Regions from separate parts of the Streptomyces sp. 2-1 genome, predicted to be linked through region 2. Evidence: riboswitches for the same ligand, from Rfam matches in the RefSeq annotation. Region 2 holds a riboswitch; each other region holds the start of a gene.
The links. A riboswitch is a leader RNA that binds a small molecule or an ion and turns the genes downstream of it on or off. The one in region 2 is predicted to bind cyclic di-AMP.

Region 1 (6,337 bases), 1.2 Mb from region 2:
CAGGGGCTGGCGCGCGAGGAGCAGGCCCGCGTCGACCAGTTCGGTGATCGTGTCCACCCGGATGACGCCGGCCTGGCGGAGCAGCGCCGACACCGTCGCGTGCGGCAGCCGGGTGGCCCGGACGGCGTGCCCCTGGGGCGCGGCCCCGCCGTGCCGTGCGCCCTGGACGACGACCAGTGGCTTCGCCGCCGCGGTGCGCCGCGCGAGGCGGGTGAACTTCCTCGGGTTCCCGATGGATTCGAGGTACATGAGGGCGACATCGGTGTCGGGGTCGTCGTACCAGTACTGAAGGACGTCGTTGCCGGACACGTCCGCGCGGTTGCCCGAGGAGATGAACGTCGACACACCGGTCACGCCCGTGACCCCGCCGCCGCGCCGGTGCAGCCGGGACAGCAGCGCGATGCCGATGGCGCCGGACTGGGCGAACAGACCGATCCGCCCGGCGCGCGGCATCTCCGGCGCGAGCGAGGCGTTGAGCCGCACGTCCGGGGAGGTGTTGATGACTCCGAAGGCGTTCGGTCCGATGATCCGCATCCCGTACGTACGCGCCTGGCGCACCAGCTCGCGCTGGCGCTCCCTGCCTTCGGGGCCGCTCTCGGCGTACCCGGCGGAGACCACGACGAGCCCCTGCACCCCGTGTTCACCGCACTCGGCGACGACTTCGGGGACGCGCTCGGCCCGGACGGCGACGACTGCGAGGTCGACGGGCTCGGGGATGTCGCGGACGGAGCCGTACGCCGGCACTCCGCCGAGCTCCTTCTCCTGAAGTGCCCCGTTCACGGCGTAGAGGCGACCGGTGAAGCCCGCTTCGCGGAGGTTGTCCAGGACGCTGCGGCCCACCCCCCCGGGTGTGCGGCCCGCGCCGATGACGGCGACCGAGCCCGGCGCGAGGAGCCGGGCCACGGAGCGCCCCTCCGCCCGCTGCTCCCGCGCGCGCTGCACGGCCAGCGAGCGGTCGGTGGGCTCCAGGTCGAACTCCAGACGTACGACGCCGTCCTCGAAGTGGCGCTTCTGCTGGTACCCGGCGTCCGTGAAGACCTTGATCATCTTGTTGTTGGCGGGCAGCACCTCGGCGGCGAAGCGGCGGATGTCGCGCTCACGGGCGACGGCCGCGATGTGCTCCAGCAGGGCGGACGCCACGCCGCGGCCCTGGTGGGCGTCCTGCACGAGGAAGGCGACCTCGGCCTCGTCCGCGGGGGACGACGCGGGGAGGCCGTCGGCGTTGATGCGGTCGTAGCGTACGGTGGCGATGAACTCGCCGCCGACCGTGGCCGCGAGTCCCACCCGGTCCACAAAGTCGTGGTGCGTGAAGCGGTGGACGTCCTTGGCGGACAGGCGCGGATACGGCGCGAAGAAGCGGTAGTACTTCGACTCGTCGGACACCTGCTCGTAGAAGCTGACCAGGCGGTCGGCGTCGTCGGCCGTGATCGGCCGGATGCGCGCGGTGCCGCCGTCGCGCAGCACGACATCGGCCTCCCAGTGAGCGGGGTACTCGTGCCGGTCCGGCGAGGTCTGCATGGGGCCCAGAGTACGGCTCGGGTCCGACAACGGCCGGTCCTGGTCGCGGGGGTTCATGTCCCGGGAACGTGTCGGTGCGCGTCGGTACCTGTCCCCGGGTTCGTGTTCCAGGGGGTCACGCCCCACGGGTTCACGTCCCGGCTACGGCGGGCTCGCGTCCGGCAGGGGCGCGAGGCAGTCTTGGGGGACCGAAGCCGCCTCGGGCCCGGTTTCCGCGGCCGCTCGGGGCACGCTTCACGATATGGAACAATGGTCTAGACAACCGTGAGACACCTGAAGGGCAGCATCACATGGCTGAGCGCCGCGTCAACGTCGGCTGGGCCGAGGGCCTTCACGCCCGTCCCGCCTCCATCTTCGTCCGGGCCGCCACGGCCTCCGGCGTCCCCGTGACGATCGCCAAGGCCGACGGCAACCCCGTCAACGCCGCCTCGATGCTCGCGGTTCTCGGCCTCGGCGCCCAGGGCGGCGAGGAGATCGTCCTGGCCTCCGACGCCGAGGGCGCGGACGCCGCGCTCGACCGCCTGGCGAAGCTGGTCGCCGAGGGCCTTGAGGAGCTCCCCGAGACCGTCTGATCTCTCGGACCACGTACGGCGGAGCCGCGTCGACCCGTATCGGGTGACGCGGCTCCGCCGTTTCCGCCTGCAGGCCGCGCGCTGCTTTGTGGCCTCACGCACTGTTTTTCCCGTGCGTCACACCGTCTCGCGGCTTTTCGCCGCACTCTCGGGCATCGTCCGGGCTTTTTGGGATGCCCGCGCACCGCGTTCCACTCATCCTGGTTCCGCGCATGCGGAAATCACGTGCGCGGAAATTCCCGGCACGTGAAAAAAGGGGCAGCAGAAATAGACCCCTGCAAATAACTCTCTTTGTATACGGCGCCACTGTTAATGCCGCAGGCCCGCCGTGTTTACGGGATGTTGCGAAGTCCTCACACGCTCCGCGCGATCGGAGCCGCCGGGAAAGCGCAGCCGGTGCGCGGCCATCGCCCGCTCGGTGTGCAGCGCCGTGATCGCCCTGGCCCGGTCGTTGTCGCCGCGCGCGACGGCGTCCACGATGGCGCCGTGCTCGGCCCAGGACTCGGCGGGGTGGGCGGGCGCCTCGACCGAATACATCCAGGCGATCTTGTGCCGCAACTGGGCGAGCGTGGACGTCAGCACGGGGCTCCCCGAGGCCTGTGCGAGCGTCTCGTGGAACCAGCCGCCGAGCGAGCGCAGATCCTCGCTGTTGCCCCTCCTGGCCCGCTCCTGGCCCAGCCTGACCAGGCCGCGCAGCACCTTGAGGTGCGCCTCGGTGCGACGCTGGGCGGCGCGCGCGGCCCCAAGCGGCTCCAGCAGCATGCGCATCTCCAGGAGATCGGCGGCCTCCTGCTCGGTGGGTTCCGCGACGCACGCGCCCGCGTGCCTGCGCGTGACGACGAATCCCTCCGCCTCCAGGGTGCGCAGGGCCTCCCGCACGGGGACCCGCGAGACGCCGTACCGGCGCGCGAGCAGTTCTTCGGTGAGCCGGCTGCCGCGCTCGTAGACACCCGCGACGATGTCGTCACGGATCGCCGTGCATACCGAGTGCGCGGGAATACGCATGACCGGACCTCCGCCTTAACCCCCGCGAAACGCGGTCGATTGACGCTTGTTCGGTGACTCTATTGCAGAGAACGGGAAATTCCGATGGCGGACCGGAATCCGTGGCTATTTTTTGGACACACCCGGCTTCTGAACAGGCAGTCGTCCGGTGCAAAGTCGGCCGGGAAGTGGCCGAGAAGCCATCAGGAAGTGATCAGAACCGCGCGAAGGCCCCGGCTCGGTGAGCCGGGGCCTTCGGGAGAGCTGCCGCGCGGGAGAGCCGTCGCGTGGGAGGGCTGCCGCGTGGGAGGGCTTGCGCCCGCCGTCAGACGTTCACGCCGTGCTGGCGGAGGTACGCGAGCGGGTCGATGTCCGAGCCGTACTCCGCGCTCGTCCGCGCCTCGAAGTGCAGGTGCGCCCCGGTGACGTTGCCGGTCGCCCCGGAGAGGCCTATCTGCTGGCCCGGGGTGACCGTCTGGCCGACCGAGACACCGAGGGAGGACATGTGCCCGTACTGGGTGTAGGTGCCGTCGTTCATCTTGATGACGACCTCGTTGCCGTACGAGCCGCCCCAGCCGGCCTCGACGACGGTGCCGGCGCCCACCGCGTGGACGGCGGTGCCGCTGGCTGCGTGGAAGTCGATGCCGGTGTGGCTGCCAGAGGACCAGACGGCGCCGCCGGCCTTGTAGCCGGTGGAGACATACGAGCCGGAGATGGGCGCGGTGTACGACTTCAGCAGGCGCTCACGCTCAGCTGCGCGGGCAGCGCGGGCCTTGACCTCGCGCTCCTTCTTGGCCTTCTCCGCGGCTTCCTTGGCACGCTCCTTGGCGGCGGCCTCGGCCTTCTCGCGGGCGGCGGTCTCGTCGGCGGCCTGCTGCTGGGCGGCGGCCTGCGCGTCGATCTGGTCGGCGACCGTGTCGCCGATGGTGATCGCCTGGGTCAGGGTCTGCTCGGCGGGGCTCTCGGCGGCGAGTGCGGGAGCAGCCAGGGTGCCGACCACACCGGTGGTGGCGAGTGCGGCGACGCCGACGGTCCGGTTGGTCGTGCGCTTCATACGGCTGGGACGACGGTGCTTCCCGGTGGCGCGAGTGAACGCCATGAAGTGGCTGGTCCTTTCCTTCCTTCTCGCCTACCGGGTTAGCTGACGGGTTCGGAGCAGGAAGGTCTCCTACGGACCCCCTTCGGGAAGGGCGTCCGATTCACCCCAGGGACTTCATATGGGTCCCCGGCTCCCCTGGCTCGCGCCGTACGGGGACTCGGCGATGACTGTCCGGTGCCGCGGGCGCGGCGCACTGCCTGACGAACAGCCGGACCGACGCTAAGCGGGGCGTCTTTCAATCAACAAACGGATCAAGGGTTTTGAGGCGCATGCCACAGGGCAGACACGCAACCTCCCTATCAATACGGACAACCAGTGGTTCGGGTGATGAAGTCCGGGCAAAAGGAGAACCCAGGCGACTCTTCCGTCACCTGGGTTCTCAGCGGAACGGCCCGGTTCCACTGCGCCTTCTACTGCGCGCTCTACTCCGCTGTCACGACGCTGACTTCGCCGATTCCGAGGGCCCTGACCGGCTCCTCGATCTGCGCGGCGTCACCGACGAGGACGGTCACCAGACGGTCCACCGGGAAGGCGCTCACGGCGGCCGCGGTGGCCTCCACGGTGCCGGTCGCGGCGAGCTGCTGGTACAGCGTCGCCTGGAAGTCGTCCGGCAGGTGCTGCTCGACCTGGTCGGCGAGCGTGCCCGCGACGGCGCCCGCCGTCTCGTACTTCAGGGGCGCCACGCCCACCAGGTTCTGCACGGCGACGTCGCGCTCGGCGTCGGTGAGGCCCTCGGCCGCGAGGGTGCGCAGCACCTTCCAGAGGTCGTCGAGCGCCGGGCCGGTGTTCGGGGTGTCCACGGAACCGCTGATGGCGAGCATCGCGGCGCCCGTCCCGTCCGGCGCGGAGCGCAGCACCTGGCCGAACGCCCGCACACCGTAGGTGTATCCCTTTTCCTCGCGCAGGACGCGGTCCAGGCGTGAGGTGAGGGTGCCGCCGAGGCAGTACGTGCCGAGCACCTGGGCGGGCCACACGCGGTCGTGCCGGTCGGCTCCGATACGGCCGATGAGCAGCTGCGTCTGGACGGCTCCGGGACGGTCGACGATGATCACGCGGCCGGTGTCGTCGGCGGTGATCGGCGGAACGGGGCGGGCCTCGGCCTGCGATCCCGTCCAGGCGCCGAGCGTGTCCGCGAGCAGCGCGTCGAGGTCGACGCCGGTGAGGTCGCCGACCACGACGGCGGTCGCGGTGGCGGGGCGTACGTGCTTCTCGTAGAAGGCGCGCACGGCCGCCGAGTCGATCGCGGTGACCGTCTCCTCGGTGCCCTGGCGCGGGCGCGACATGCGCGAGGTCGCCGGGAAGAGCTGCCGGGAGAGCTCCTTGGCGGCGCGGCGGGCCGGGTTGGCGGTCTCGTGCGGGATCTCGTCGAGCCGGTTGCGCACCAGCCGCTCGATCTCGCTGTCCTCGAACGCGGGTGCCCTGAGGGCGTCGGCGAGCAGACCGAGCGCCTTGGGGAGCCGGGAGACGGGGACTTCGAGGCTGATCCGTACGCCGGGGTGGTCGGCGTGCGCGTCGAGGGTGGCGCCGCAGCGCTCCAGCTCGGCGGCGAACTCCTCGGCGGAGTGCTTGTCGGTTCCCTCGGTGAAGGCACGCGCCATGATCGTGGCGATGCCGTCCAGGCCCTGCGGCTCGGCCTCCAGCGGGGCCGCCAGGAGGATCTCGACGGCGACGACCTGCTGGCCGGGGCGGTGGCAGCGCAGCAGCGTCAGGCCGTTGTCGAGCGCGCCGCGCTCGGGGGCCGGGAAGGCCCAGGGCCTGGCCTCGCCGGCCTGGGGCTGCGGGTGGAATTCCATCGTGGCGAGCTCGGTCACTTGGCCGCCTCCTCGTCGGTGTCGTCAGCGGCGTCGGTCTCTTCGGCCTCTTCGGCGACGGTCTCTTCGGCCTCTTCGGCGACGGTCGGCTCGTAGACCAGCACCGCGCGGTTGTCGGGGCGCAGGCGGGCCTTGGCGACCTCCTGGACCTCCTCGGCGGTGACGTCGAGGACGCGCTGGACGGCGGTGAGGGCGAGCTGCGGGTCGCCGAACAGCACCGCGTACCGGCACAGTTCGTCGGCGCGGCCCGCGACCGTGCCGAGGCGGTCCAGCCACTCGCGCTCCAACTGGGCCTGGGCGCGCTCCATTTCCTCGGCGGTGGGGCCCTCCTCGGCGAACCGGGCGAGCTCCTC
Region 2 (6,337 bases):
GCGGGACGCCATGCCGTACGCCTCGTCGACGCGGCGCAGCGCCTGAGCGAAGCTGATCTTCTCGCGCTGGGAGAGCGCGTCGATCATCGCCTCGGCGCGGTCGCCGATGCCGCGCTTGGGGACGTTGAGAATGCGGCGCATCGGTACGGAGTCCTCGGGGTTCGCGAGCACGCGCAGGTACGCGAGGACGTCCCGGACCTCCTTGCGCTCGTAGAAGCGGACGCCGCCGACGACCTTGTAGGGCAGGCCGACACGGATGAAGACCTCTTCGAAGACACGGGACTGCGCGTTCGTACGGTAGAAGACCGCGACGTCGCCCGCCTTCGCGTCGCCCGCGTCCGTGAGCCGGTCGATCTCGTCGGCGACGAACTGGGCCTCGTCGTGCTCGGTGTCGGCCACATAGCCGGTGATCTGCGCGCCCGCGCCCGCGTTGGTCCACAGGTTCTTGGGGCGGCGCGACTCGTTGCGCTCGATGACCGCGTTCGCGGCGGTGAGGATCGTCTGCGTCGAGCGGTAGTTCTGCTCCAGCAGGATCGTCGTCGCGTTCGGGTAGTCCTCCTCGAACTGGAGGATGTTGCGGATGGTCGCGCCGCGGAAGGCGTAGATCGACTGGTCGGCGTCACCCACCACGCACAGCTCGGCCGGCGGGAGGTCGTGCGCGCTCGGCGGTACGTCCACGGGGTGCTCGGAGGTGCCGACGAGCTCGCGGACCAGTGCGTACTGCGCGTGGTTCGTGTCCTGGTACTCGTCGACCAGGACGTGCCGGAAGCGGCGGCGGTAGTGCTCGGCGACGTCCGGGAAGGCGCGGAGGAGGTTGACCGTCGTCATGATCAGGTCGTCGAAGTCCAGCGCGTTCGCCTCGCGCAGGCGGGACTGGTACATCGCGTAGGCCTGGGCGAGGGTCTTCTCGAAGCCGTCGGCGGCCTGGGCGGCGAAGTCCTCCTCGTCGATCAGCTCGTTCTTCAGGTTCGAGATCTTGGCGCTGAACGACTTGGGCGGGAACCGCTTGGGGTCGAGGTCCAGGTCACGGCAGACCAGGGCCATGAGGCGCTTGCTGTCTGCGGCGTCGTAGATCGAGAAGGAGGAGGTGAAGCCGAGCTGCTTCGACTCGCGCCGCAGGATCCGTACGCAGGCGCTGTGGAAGGTCATCACCCACATCGCGTTGGCGCGCGGGCCGACGAGCTGCTCGACGCGCTCCTTCATCTCGCCCGCGGCCTTGTTCGTGAAAGTGATCGCGAGGATCTGGCCCGGGTGCACCCTGCGCTCGCCCAGCAGGTGGGCGATCCGGTGCGTCAGCACACGGGTCTTGCCCGAGCCCGCGCCGGCCACGATGAGCAGCGGCGAGCCGTGGTGGACCACCGCCGCGCGCTGGTTCTCGTTCAGCCCGTCCAGGAGCGCGGCCGGGTCCACGTGCGGCCGGGGCGCGCCGTCGCGGTAGTACCCGTCCCGGCTCGGCGGCACGTCGAACTGGCCGCCGAACAAATCGTCCGGAACGGGCTCCGACTCCTGCCCCTGGTCCTCCGGCGGCGGCGGGGGCTCGTCCTCGGGCGGCGGGGGCTCCTCCTCGTGGGCCCGTGAGGGCTTGAGGTCCGCCAGGAAGCTGTCATCAAAGAGGCTGCTCATCGCTCTCCGAGTCTAGGCGCCCCCACTGACAGCCTGCCGCCACCTTGGAAACTCGACGGGGTCGCTCCGCGGGGGTGCGGGTTTCCGTGGCTGCTCGCCTTGAGTTTCGTCACCCTCCGGTGGGGGTTTGCAGCGGTCCGTGATCACGTGGTCTGGCTGCGGCTTCGGCTGGGATTCGGGAGCGGTGTGTCGTGGGTGCGGGTCGGCTTTGGTTGGCGTGCGCAGTTCCCCGCGCCCCTGAAGGGGCGCTGCAGTGGGGCGGGCTTCACCTAGTAGACAACTCGGGGCAGAACCATCCGAATTGGCAATCGCGAATCGAGTCCAAGGCTAAGGTCACGAAAATGTATCGGGCATATCGCACATCAAACTTCACAGGGGCCACACGAATTGGCTAACTTTTATGTGGGCCGCACGACCCGCACCGGCGAACACGCCGGGCCGAGCGGCCTCCGCCGAGTCCGGCAGGCCCTCGTGGCCGACGGAGCCGGGGACCCACCGACCTTGGGGTGAATCGGTCCAACTCCCTTCGGGGAAACGGGCCGTAGGGCAAACCTTCCGGAGCACCCGCCCGAACCCGACAGCTAACTCGGTAGGCGGACGACGGAAGGAGACGCCCTCGTGGCGCCACACCGCAGGTCCCGGCCCCCCAGTCCCATGGGCATACGGACTCCGGCCATCGCCACCGCGGCCCTGACCTCGGTGGCCCTCCTCTCCCAGACGGCGAACGCGTCGCCCTCCGAGGAGCCCAGGCCGAGCCTCGAGGAAGTCGAGAAGAAGGTCGGCGACCTCTACCGCCAGGCGGAGACGGCCAGCGAGAAGTACAACGCGGCCAAGGAGAAGACCACCAAGCAGAAGAAGCGCGTCGACACCCTCCTCGACGACGTGGCGCGCCGCACGGAGAAGCTCAACGACGCGCGCGAGGAGCTCGGTACGTTCGCCGCCGCGCAGTACCGCACCGGGGCCGCCGCCCCCGACACCGCCTCCCTCCTCCTCGCGGACAACCCGCAGGACTACTTCGACCAGACCCAGCTGATGGACCGGCTCACCAGCCGCCAGAAGCAGTCCGTCGACGACTACGTGACGCAGCAGACCGCGACGACGGAGAAGCGGCAGGAGGCGTCCGAGAGCCTGGAGACGCTCACCAGGACGCAGAGCTCGCTGAAGACGTCCAAGGCGGACGTCCAGCGGAAGCTCGCCACGGCGCGCGACCTCCTCTCGAAGCTGACCACCGAGGAGAAGGCGCGGCTCGCCGCGATCGAGCGGCAGAAGCAGGAAGAGGCCCAGCGCAAGGCCGACGAGCTGGCCCGGCAGCAGGCGGCCGACGCCGAGCGGCGGCGCCAGGAGGCCGCGCAGGACACCGGGACATCCACGAGCTCCGGGAGCGCCTCAGGGACCTCCGGGTCCGGCTCCACCGCCTCCACCGCCAAGGCCGACAAGGCGCTCGCCTTCGCCCGCGCCCAGATCGGCAAGCCGTACGTCTGGGGCGCGAGCGGCCCCGGCTCGTACGACTGCTCCGGCCTCACCCAGGCCGCCTGGAAGGCCGCCGGCGTCACCCTCCCGCGCACCACCTGGGACCAGGTCAAGGCCGGCACGACGGTCTCCGTGAACAGCGCCCAACCCGGTGACCTGGTCTTCTTCTACGACGACATCAGCCACGTCGGTATCTACATCGGCGACGGCATGATGATCCACGCGCCCAAGCCGGGGGCGTACGTCCGCGAGGAGTCGATCTACTACATGCCGATCCACAGCGTGGTGCGCCCGGCGTGAGGGGCTTCGGCTTCGTGAGGGGCCTTTCGTAGACCTGGGTGGAAATGGGAGAGGGCACACGCGCGTGTGCCCTCTCCTGTTTCCGCTCAGGCTCCCGTTTCCGCTCAGGTCCAGAGCACCGCGATGAAGATGTTCGCCGTGGTCAGTCCGCCCACCAGGCCGAACAGGCTGTTCTCCACCTTCTCCTCGTCCCGTTTCACGTACACGAGGCCGAGGATCACGACCAGCAGGGCGAGCTTCACGCCGATCTTGATGTTGTTGACGGTCTGGTCGTCGGCCTGGTTGAGGCCGACCAGGATCGCGCCGGTGACCAGCATCGTCAGCGCGCCGTGGAGCATGGCCGGGCTGAAGCGGGCCGTGCCGTCGCTCATGGCCTTCAGCTGGGTGAGGAAGCCGCCGAGGAGGGACGCGATGCCGATGATGTGCAGGGCGACGAAGACATGAATGAGTACGTCCATGGCTCCGGACACTAACCAAACGCCTCCGTACCACCGCACACCGCCCCCGGCCCGCACACCCGCCTCGAATACCCGGCTCCGGCGGAGCCCATAGCACCCGGTCGCCCCCCGTTTCCCCACAATCCGCGCATCGGTCACCGCACCACGTCAAGTCGGCGGCCCCGGGCCCGGATCGCGGTCGTACCCGGTCAGCTCATGTCCGAGTCCCACCACTTCCGTACATGCCGTTACCCCCGCCGCGGTCGCAGGTTTAGCGTCCTTCTCCAGGTGACCGGCTCCCCACCACCGCCCGGGTCAGGGGCGGCATCCGGACACCACCGCCGAGAAAGGTCCGGCGGCGGCCCGCTCCCCCTGTGCGGGCCGCCGCCGGACGTGCAACCGGCCCTGAGGGCCGCCGCCGCGGGACGCACCAACTCCTCGGCGGCCGTACGGAAGGACGTGGATCGCACGTGGCAGCGCACCGCAAGCCGAGACAGCGCTCAGTCGGCGGCAGTACGGCCCGCACCGCCTTCACCATCGCGCTGGCGGGCGCGGCGAGCGCGACCGGCTTCGAGGGGACGGGAACCGCCGCTCCCGAGCTGACACCCGCTCAGGTCAAGGCGAAGGTCGACAAGTTGTACCAGGAGGCGGAGGTCGCCACCGAGAAGTACAACGGCGCGAAGGAGAAGTCGACGAAGACGCGGGGCCGCCTGGACACCCTGGCGGACGAGGCCGCGCGCCGGACGGAACGGCTCAACTCGGAGCGGGACGCGCTCGGTTCACTGGCGGCCGCGCAGTACCGGGACGGCGGCGTCGACCCCGCGCTCGGGCTCATGCTCTCCTCCGATCCCGACCAGTACCTGGACGGGGCCGCGTTCGCCGAGCGGGCCGGCAGCAGGCAGGCCTCGAAGGTGTCGCGCGTACGCCGACAGCTGCGCGAGATCGAGCAGTTGCGCGGGGCCGCGCACGTCGAACTCACCTCGCTCAAGGAGCGGCAGGCGGAGCTGAAGCGGCACAAGACGACCGTCACCGGGAAGCTGGGAGAGGCACGGGATCTGCTGTCGCGGCTCTCGGACTCGGACCGGGCCCGCATCGGCGCCGACGACGCGGACACCGCCCGCGCCTCACGTTCCGCCGCGGGCCCGCGCGATCTGGGCGGCAGCACCGGTTCGTCGGCCGCTGCCCCCAACTCCCGTGCTGCGAACGCCATTTCGTATGCGTACGGGAAACTCGGCAGCCCGTACGTGTGGGGCGCCACCGGACCCGACGCCTTCGACTGCTCGGGGCTGATGCAGGCCGCGTACCGTGCCGCGGGGATCGAACTGCCCCGCACCACGTACGCGCAGATCAACGCGGGCCAGCGGGTGTCACGGTCCGAACTGCGCCCCGGCGACCTGGTGTTCTTCTACTCGGGCATCAGCCATGTGGGGCTGTACGTGGGCAACGGGCAGATGGTCCACGCGCCCAATCCGTCGGCGCCGGTGCGGGTGGCGCCGATCGACGAGATGCCGTTCGCGGGGGCCACGCGCGTGGCGTGAGCCGGCCGGCAGGCGAACAGGCAGGGTTGGGTGGAACAGGCAGGGATTGGTGGAGGGAGCGGGGGAGTTCAAGCCGTTCGGGCGTCGGACTGGCGTGGATGGGCGTCGCGCGGGTACAGCGGCGAGGTAGCGTCCTCGTGGCACTGTTCGACATGCCGCACCGCACGGTCGCGATCCGCTCGGTCCCGTTCGCCTCGCTCTCTCGCATGCTTCATTCTCTTCCACCCCGTTCTGCCGTCCCGTTCCGCCTGGTTCGCCGTCGCCCTCCCGAAGGATTCGATGCCTGGCCCCACGCTGCCGCCTCCGCTGCCGCCCGCGTACGTCAGCGGCTGGCCGGACAGGTCGGCGCTGCTGGCGGACCGCGGGCGGGCGTTGGAGGAGTTGCGCAGACGCAGTCTCGGGGTGCACCGGGTGCTGCTGCTCTGGCTGCTGGCGGTCGCGGCGATCATCGGATGGGCGCTGCTGGTCCTGCCGTTGCAGCAACTGGAGCAACGCGATCCCACCGGGTTCATCCTGGGTCCGCTCTTCGCGGTCCTCGGTCTGGCCTCGCTGGCGCCCTCCGTCGTGGCCGTCGTCCTAGCCGTCCGGCGGGACCGCCATATCAGCCAACTTCTCGACGCCTGGCTGCGGTTGGACAGCCATCCGCCCACCGACGACCGCCTGCGCTCCTCCGGGCTGAGCCTCTTCTGGCTGCTCTCCTCGCTCGTCGTCTGCGCGTTCGGGCTGTGGACGTCGTTCGCGGGTGTCGCGGAGGCGAGGCCCGGACGGGACGCCTACAGCGACGTGGTGCTCGTGATGGGGATCGGGTTCATCCTCTGGCTGACCGGTCTGATCGGCGTGGCAAAGGCTGTACGGCACTATCGGTGGGCCGTACGGGTGTTGGGGCCCCGGGCAGCACCGGCAGCCGCCGCTCCTGGTGCCGAGGATCAGGGCGGCTGAGGGTCAAGGCGGCTGACATCCCAGTCCTCG
Region 3 (6,337 bases), 4.8 Mb from region 2:
TGTCCCCGTACGTCGACTCGGACGTGTTGAGGTTGTGGTTGTAGGCGTCCGCGCCCGCCTCGCGCAGCCGCTCGGCCTGGCCGTCGGAGAGGAGCCCGAGGCAGGCGCACACCTCGACGCCCTCGTTCTGGTCCTTGATCGCCTTGATGGTGTCCGAGACCCGGTCGACGTCACGGTCGGTGGGACCGCGTCCGCTCGCCACCAGGCAGACCCGCTTCGCGCCGCCCGCGAGCCCGGCCGCCGCGGCCTCGGAGGCCTGGTCGGGTTTCAGCCACGTGTACTTCAGGATCCCGGCCTTCGAGCCGAGCCGCTGCGAGCAGTACGAGCAGTCCTCCGGGCACAGGCCTGACTTCAGGTTGACCAGGTAGTTGAGTTTCACCCGTCGGCCGAACCACTGCCGGCGCACCTTGCCGGCCGCGGTCACCACATCGAGGAGTTCGTCGTCGGAGGTCGCCAGTACGGCCAGCGCCTCTTCGCGGGTCGGCAGCTCTCGCCGAAGCCCCTTGTCCACCAGCGTGTTCAGCAGGTCCATGAGGTCCGATCCTGGCCTATCCGACCGCGCCGGGCCAAGGAGGGACCGGACAACAGAGGCCGTTCGACGTGTGGGTATTGCCACATCATGGGCGGCTGGTGGTCCGGCTAGGGTCTGTGCGTTGCCTACAAAAGGCAGGTGGGGACGGCCCAGGCGAAATGTCATGTGTTGGCGCCCCATGGAACACCCTCACCTCATGGCCCGGAGGACATATGTCGGGATCGCCTTTCGAGTGGATCGACGAGCAGGCGCGGGCGCGCCACCGGGCCGGACTCGTCCGCACCCTGCGCCCCCGCCCCGCCGACTCCCCGCTCCTCGATCTCGCGGGCAACGACTATCTGGGCCTGGCGAGGCATCCCGAGGTCACCGAGGCGGCCGCGAGCGCCGCGCGGACCTGGGGCGCCGGAGCGACCGGCTCCCGGCTCGTCAGCGGCTCGACGGAGCTGCACGCGGAACTCGAACGCGAGCTGGCCGAATTCTGCGGGTTCGAGTCCGCGCTGGTCTTCTCGTCGGGGTACGCGGCCAACCTCGCCGCCGTCACCGCGCTGGCCCCGCACGGCTCCCTCGTCGTCTCCGACGCGGGCAACCACGCCTCGCTGATCGACGGCTGCCGTCTCGCGCGCGGCACCACCCAGGTCGTCGCGCACGCCGACCCCGACGCCGTGCGCAAGGCGCTGGGCACGCACGCCGGAGTGGCCGTCGTCGTCTCCGACACGGTCTTCTCGGTCGACGGCGACGCGGCCCCGCTCAGCGGACTCGCCGCCGCCTGCCGGGAGTACGGCGCCGCCCTGCTCGTGGACGACGCGCACGGTCTCGGCGTACTCGGCGAAGGCGGTCGCGGCGCTCCGCACGCGGTGGGTCTCGCGGGCGCGCCGGACGTGGTCACCACCGTCACGCTGTCGAAGTCGCTCGGCAGCCAGGGCGGCGCCGTCCTCGGACCGGCCCACGTCATCGACCATCTGGTCAACGCGGCCCGTACCTTCATCTTCGACACCGGTCTGGCCCCCGCGGCGGCGGGTGCGGCCCTCGCGGCCCTGCGGCTGCTGCGCAGGGAACCGGAACGGGCCACGCGCGCGCGTGCCGTGGCGACCACCCTGCACGAACGGCTGACGGCCGAGGGCCTCGAAGCCGTACGACCGGACGCCGCCGTCGTCTCCGTGCGGGCACCCTCCCCGGAGCGGGCCGTGCGCTGGGCCGCGGACTGCCGCGAGGCCGGTCTCGCCGTCGGCTGCTTCCGTCCCCCGTCGGTGCCCGACGGCATCTCACGGCTGCGGCTCACCGCCCGCGCGGACCTCACCGACGGGCAACTCGACCGTGCCGTACGCCTGATCATCGAAGCGCGGCGATAAAACCCTCCCAGGCGGCGGGGGCGAAGAGCAGGGCGGGTCCCGACGTGTTCTTCGAGTCGCGCACCGCGAGCAGTCCGGCCCACGGTCCGGAGGCCGGACGGGCCGTCTCGACGCAGTTGTTCATTCCCGTGCTGCGGCTGCTGCGCTGCCACCGCACACCGTGCAGACGGGTGCTCGAAGGTAGGGGCCGAGGCAGGGCGGGCATGGTGCCTCCTTATGCGCCGTGAGCTACACCGGCGATGAAATCCAACGTTTCCTCGGGCGAAAGGGCGTGGACCTGAAGGGAGTCGAAGGCCTCGCTGTAGGCCTGAAGGTCTTCTTTCCGTTCGAGATAGAGGCTACTCGTCAAGTGGTCTAGAACAACCACATCCAGATCAGATCTGCTCGGAAACGAAAAAATAACAAAGGGCCCGGTGACGCCGACATGAGCTCCAACTCCGAACGGCAGCACCTGAATCCGCACGTGAGGGAGTTGCGCGGCCTCTGCGAGGTGCTCCAACTGCCGTGCCATGACCGCCGGTCCGCCGACCGTCCGTCGTAGGGCCGCCTCGTCGAGAACCGCACTCAGTTGGAGCGGTGGATTCGAACGCAGCACGTGCTGGCGGGCGAGACGCACCTCCACCAGCGCGTCGACCTTGTCGTCCGGCGCCCCGTCCACGGCCGCCAGGGTCACTTCACGCGCGTACTCCGGTGTCTGCAGAAGCCCCGGCACGACGGAGTTCTCCAGCGTGCGCATCACGCTGGCCTGCGACTCCAGGCTGATGAAGTCGCTGTAGGTGGACGGCAGAAGACCCCGGTAGGCGTGCCACCAGTGGTGGCGGCCGTTGTCGTCGGAGCCCGCCAGCACCACGAGCAACTCGCGCAGCTCCGCGTCCCGGACCTCGTAGGCGTCGAGGAGCAGCTCCACGTCCGTCGGCTTCACCCCGCTGCGGCCGGTCTCGATCCGGCTCACCTTCGACTGGTGCCAGCCCACGAGCCGGGCCGCCTCGCCGCTCTTGAGGCCCGCACGGGCACGCAGGGTACGCAGTTCGGCGCCGAGTTTCCGGCGGCGCACAGCGGGACCGTACTGCATGGCCGTCTCCTTCCGACCGTCGCGCCGGCGCTATATCGTCCGGCGTCACGCCGACCGTAGAGGACAAACCGGCCCCCCGCCCAAATACGGTCGGCCGTCGCAGAGTTCACCGCTTCGAGCGACAGATATATGCATATCTCGGTGGATCGGCACCGTGAACGCCGAGGTAGTGGCACTCTGGCGCAAGCACCAGTCCGGGACCGTACTCGAAGTCATCCGCTTCGTGTCGGACTCCGGTCCCGTGGGAAAGGGACGACCTCGCCATGGCAGACCACCAGGAAGCATCCGTCACTCTGCCGAGCGATCCCGCCTCGGTCTACGCCGCCCGCACCTATGTCATGAACGTGCTGGCCGAATGGGGACTTCCATCCGACACGGAGGCGGCCGACACGGTCCGGCTCATCGTCTCGGAGCTCGCCACCAACGCCGTACAGCACACGTTCGGGCAGTCGCCCACCTTCACGGTGGACATCGAACTCGACCGCGACGAACAACTGCGTATCGGCGTGACCGACAGTCACCCGCGCTTCCCGAAACGTTTGCCCGCCGCCGTCCAGCAGGACAACGGCCGCGGCATGGTGATCGTCCGCTGGCTGACGGTCGAGTGCGGCGGCAAGCTGACGGTCCGGCCCACCAGAGAGGGCGGCAAGACGGTCTCGATCATGCTGCCCTGGACGGCGCCGGTGCAGCCTGTGAGAGCGGACTGAGCGCCGTGCCCGGGCCATCGAGGTCGCTGCCGCGCTCGTCCTGCTCGGCGTCGGGCTCGTCCCGGCACCGTTGGCGGCGTGAAGGGGCCCGCTAGTCCTTGTCGGCGGAACCCTGCATCAGGTGGGGGAGGAGCGCCCAGAGCCCCGCGCAGACGACCAGGGTGGTCGCGCCGGCCGCGATGCCGCCCGCCCGGCCCGTCGCCACGTCCACGACGAGCATGACCGAACCGGAGAGGGCGAGCGCGAGCACGCCGAGCCCGATCTGGGCCAGATGCGAGGAGGCGTTCACGACCTGCGGCTTGGCGCCCTGCTGGAAAAGCCGGCGATGCAGCGCGGCCGGGGCGGTGAAGAGGGCGGCGGCCAGTACGGACAGCAGCAGCGTGACGACGTACGTGGCCCGCTGGAACGAGTCCAGGGAGGGGAAGCGCGCGGTGAACGCGAGGGTGAGCAGGAAGGCGAAGAGGATCTGCACCCCGGTCTGCGTGACCCGCAGTTCCTGGAGCAGTTCGTTGAAGTTGCGGTCGGCGCGCTCGAGCCGGGTCTCGTCGCGTTCCTCGTGGTGATGCGGTTCGCCCATGGGTGAAGGAGTAACCACTCAGCCGCGAAAATCACGCTCCGGGCCACGAGAGAGGGCCGCGGCGATCACCGCGGCCCCCTCCCGGGCGGGTCACCTGACCCGGCCGTACCAGACGCTCTTCGTCCAGATCTTCTGGAGCTTCACCACTTCCCCGGTCTTCGGGGAGTGCCAGATCCGTCCCTTCCCGGCGTAGATGCCGACGTGGTAGACGTTCCGGCCCGAGTGGAAGAAGACCAGGTCCCCCTGCTTGCGGTTCGAAGCGGAGACATGGTTCGTCTTGTTGTACTGCGCGGCGGCCGTACGCGGCAGGGACTTGCCCGCCTTCTTGAACGAGTAGAGCGTGAGGCCGGAGCAGTCGAAGCGCTTGGGCCCCACGGCTCCGTACTTGTACGGGGAGCCCTTCTTGGAGGCCGCTACCTGGAGTGCCTTCGTCGCGGGTGTGGCCGCTTCCGCGCCGGAGGTGAATCCGGGGGCCACTATGCCACCGCCTACAGCGGCGATGGTGAGAGCCGATGCGGTACCGGCCCTGCTGAACAGCGACGGGACACGATTGAGCGCAGTCATGCGCAACCCTTCGTCAGCCGCCTGTGAAGGATGACCTGTCGGATTCGGGCTGGCGAAGTTGCCCGGCCGCTGACGCGGCTTCACCCCAAGGGCTGCTCGGCCCGGTCATGGCGTGACCGTTCCGGCGACCCGTCGTGCTTGGGTCCTCCACTCCTGCCGATCCACTTCTGTCGACCGGTCATCCGTGCGGCGGCAGGACTCGGCGTCCGCCCGGATCGCCCCGCCGCTTGTGGCGGGGGCTTGTCGTCGGAAGGGATCTTGACGCACGGATGTCCCAAAAGCCGAGCGGAATCGGCGATTTGTGGGCTTACTCACCACTCACCCGTTCGGGTGGACAGCCATTCCAACGGGAGGGCGTCCAGGGGGTCGACGACCCTCGTACCAGCACCGGAACGTCTAATTCCGTACGGAGACTACGCGTGTTGCGCAGTTCCCACGGGCCTGTAAAAGCAGCTCTGGCTACGCTGTTCGGTGGTACGCCTTTCGGGCCGTTTGAACCCTGACCCGGACGTCTCGTCAGATGCCTGCGTGACGCCGGGTCCGTGGCGGTACGTCAGCTGTCGGAGCGCGGCGGTAGCGCGATCCGGCCCGCTCGGCGCTCACCGTCGAGGACGCGCAGCGCCCGCGCCAGGGTCGGCGCGTGCACCTCGTGCTCCCCGCGCTGATGCATCAGGGCCAGCGCGTCACGCAGCGCGGCAGCCTTGCCGACCAGGGCCTGGGCGGCGCGCAGCCCCCGGTAGGTGTCCCCGGAATGGGCCGGGTTGATCCGGCCGAGCAGGTCCACCACTTCAAGGTAACGGTCGATCAGCTCGGCCTCGGCGCGGGTCAGGGCCGGCAGCGGCGGCAACTCGGGTGGGAGCATCGGGCCGCTCACCTCGCGCCGGGTGCGCTCTGGGTGGACTTCCGGCTTGCGACGATCCGGTCGATCAGTCCGTACTCCAGCGCCGCCCGCGCGTCCAGGATCTTGTCCCGCTCGATGTCGGCACCGATCCGCTCTCGGCTCTGGCTCGTGTGCAGGGCGAGCATCTCCTCCAACTGCCCACGGGTACGCATCAACTCGTCGGCCTGAATGGCCAGGTCGGACGCCTGTCCCTGGACGGGCTCGGAGAACGACGGCTGGTGGATCAGCACGCGGGCGCCCGGCAGCGCGTACCGCTTGCCCGGTGTGCCGGCCGCGAGCAGCACCGCCGCGGCCGACGCCGCCTGCCCCAGGCAGATGGTCTCCACCTCGCAGCTGACGAACTGCATCGTGTCGTAGACGGCCGTCATCGCGCTGAACGAGCCGCCGGGTGAATTGATGTAGAGCGAGATGTCCCTGTCGGGCGCCTGGTACTCGAGGTGCATGAACTGCGCCATCACGTCGTTCGCCGATACGTCGTCGATCGGCGTCCCGAGGAACACGATCCGCTCCTCCAGCAGCTTCGAGTACGGGTCCATGGTCCGGCTTCCCGAACTGGTGCGTTCGGTGAACTCGGGCAGGACATAGCGGGCGGACGGTCGGGTCATGACACACGCTCCTCCGGGAGAGGTCCTGTA

Region 1: it holds a riboswitch for cyclic di-AMP, as region 2 does, so the genes downstream of both, ACN20J_RS35450 (M23 family metallopeptidase) here and ACN20J_RS30160 (NlpC/P60 family protein) in region 2, are expected to answer to the same signal.
Region 3: it holds a riboswitch for cyclic di-AMP, as region 2 does, so the genes downstream of both, ACN20J_RS08965 (C40 family peptidase) here and ACN20J_RS30160 (NlpC/P60 family protein) in region 2, are expected to answer to the same signal.

The regions. Positions count from the first base shown of each region.
Region 1 is NZ_CP183383.1:8,056,093-8,062,429, reverse strand. It holds gene ACN20J_RS35465 (GNAT family N-acetyltransferase) at 1-1,518, opposite strand, end outside; gene ACN20J_RS35460 (HPr family phosphocarrier protein) at 1,809-2,090, shown strand; gene ACN20J_RS35455 (GntR family transcriptional regulator) at 2,400-3,095, opposite strand; gene ACN20J_RS35450 (M23 family metallopeptidase) at 3,400-4,173, opposite strand; cyclic di-AMP (ydaO/yuaA leader) riboswitch at 4,186-4,346, opposite strand; gene ACN20J_RS35445 (M16 family metallopeptidase) at 4,596-5,984, opposite strand; gene ACN20J_RS35440 (M16 family metallopeptidase) at 5,981-6,337, opposite strand, start outside.
Region 2 is NZ_CP183383.1:6,815,456-6,821,792, reverse strand. It holds gene pcrA (DNA helicase PcrA) at 1-1,623, opposite strand, end outside; cyclic di-AMP (ydaO/yuaA leader) riboswitch at 2,064-2,235, shown strand; gene ACN20J_RS30160 (NlpC/P60 family protein) at 2,242-3,393, shown strand; gene ACN20J_RS30155 (hypothetical protein) at 3,498-3,851, opposite strand; gene ACN20J_RS30150 (NlpC/P60 family protein) at 4,301-5,368, shown strand; gene ACN20J_RS30145 (hypothetical protein) at 5,648-6,307, shown strand.
Region 3 is NZ_CP183383.1:2,038,291-2,044,627, reverse strand. It holds gene bioB (biotin synthase BioB) at 1-532, opposite strand, end outside; gene ACN20J_RS08990 (8-amino-7-oxononanoate synthase) at 745-1,881, shown strand; gene ACN20J_RS08985 (DUF397 domain-containing protein) at 1,862-2,086, opposite strand; gene ACN20J_RS08980 (helix-turn-helix domain-containing protein) at 2,096-2,953, opposite strand; gene ACN20J_RS08975 (ATP-binding protein) at 3,217-3,660, shown strand; gene ACN20J_RS08970 (DUF6328 family protein) at 3,752-4,237, opposite strand; gene ACN20J_RS08965 (C40 family peptidase) at 4,328-4,801, opposite strand; cyclic di-AMP (ydaO/yuaA leader) riboswitch at 4,805-5,016, opposite strand; gene ACN20J_RS08960 (hypothetical protein) at 5,355-5,663, opposite strand; gene ACN20J_RS08955 (ATP-dependent Clp protease proteolytic subunit) at 5,672-6,307, opposite strand.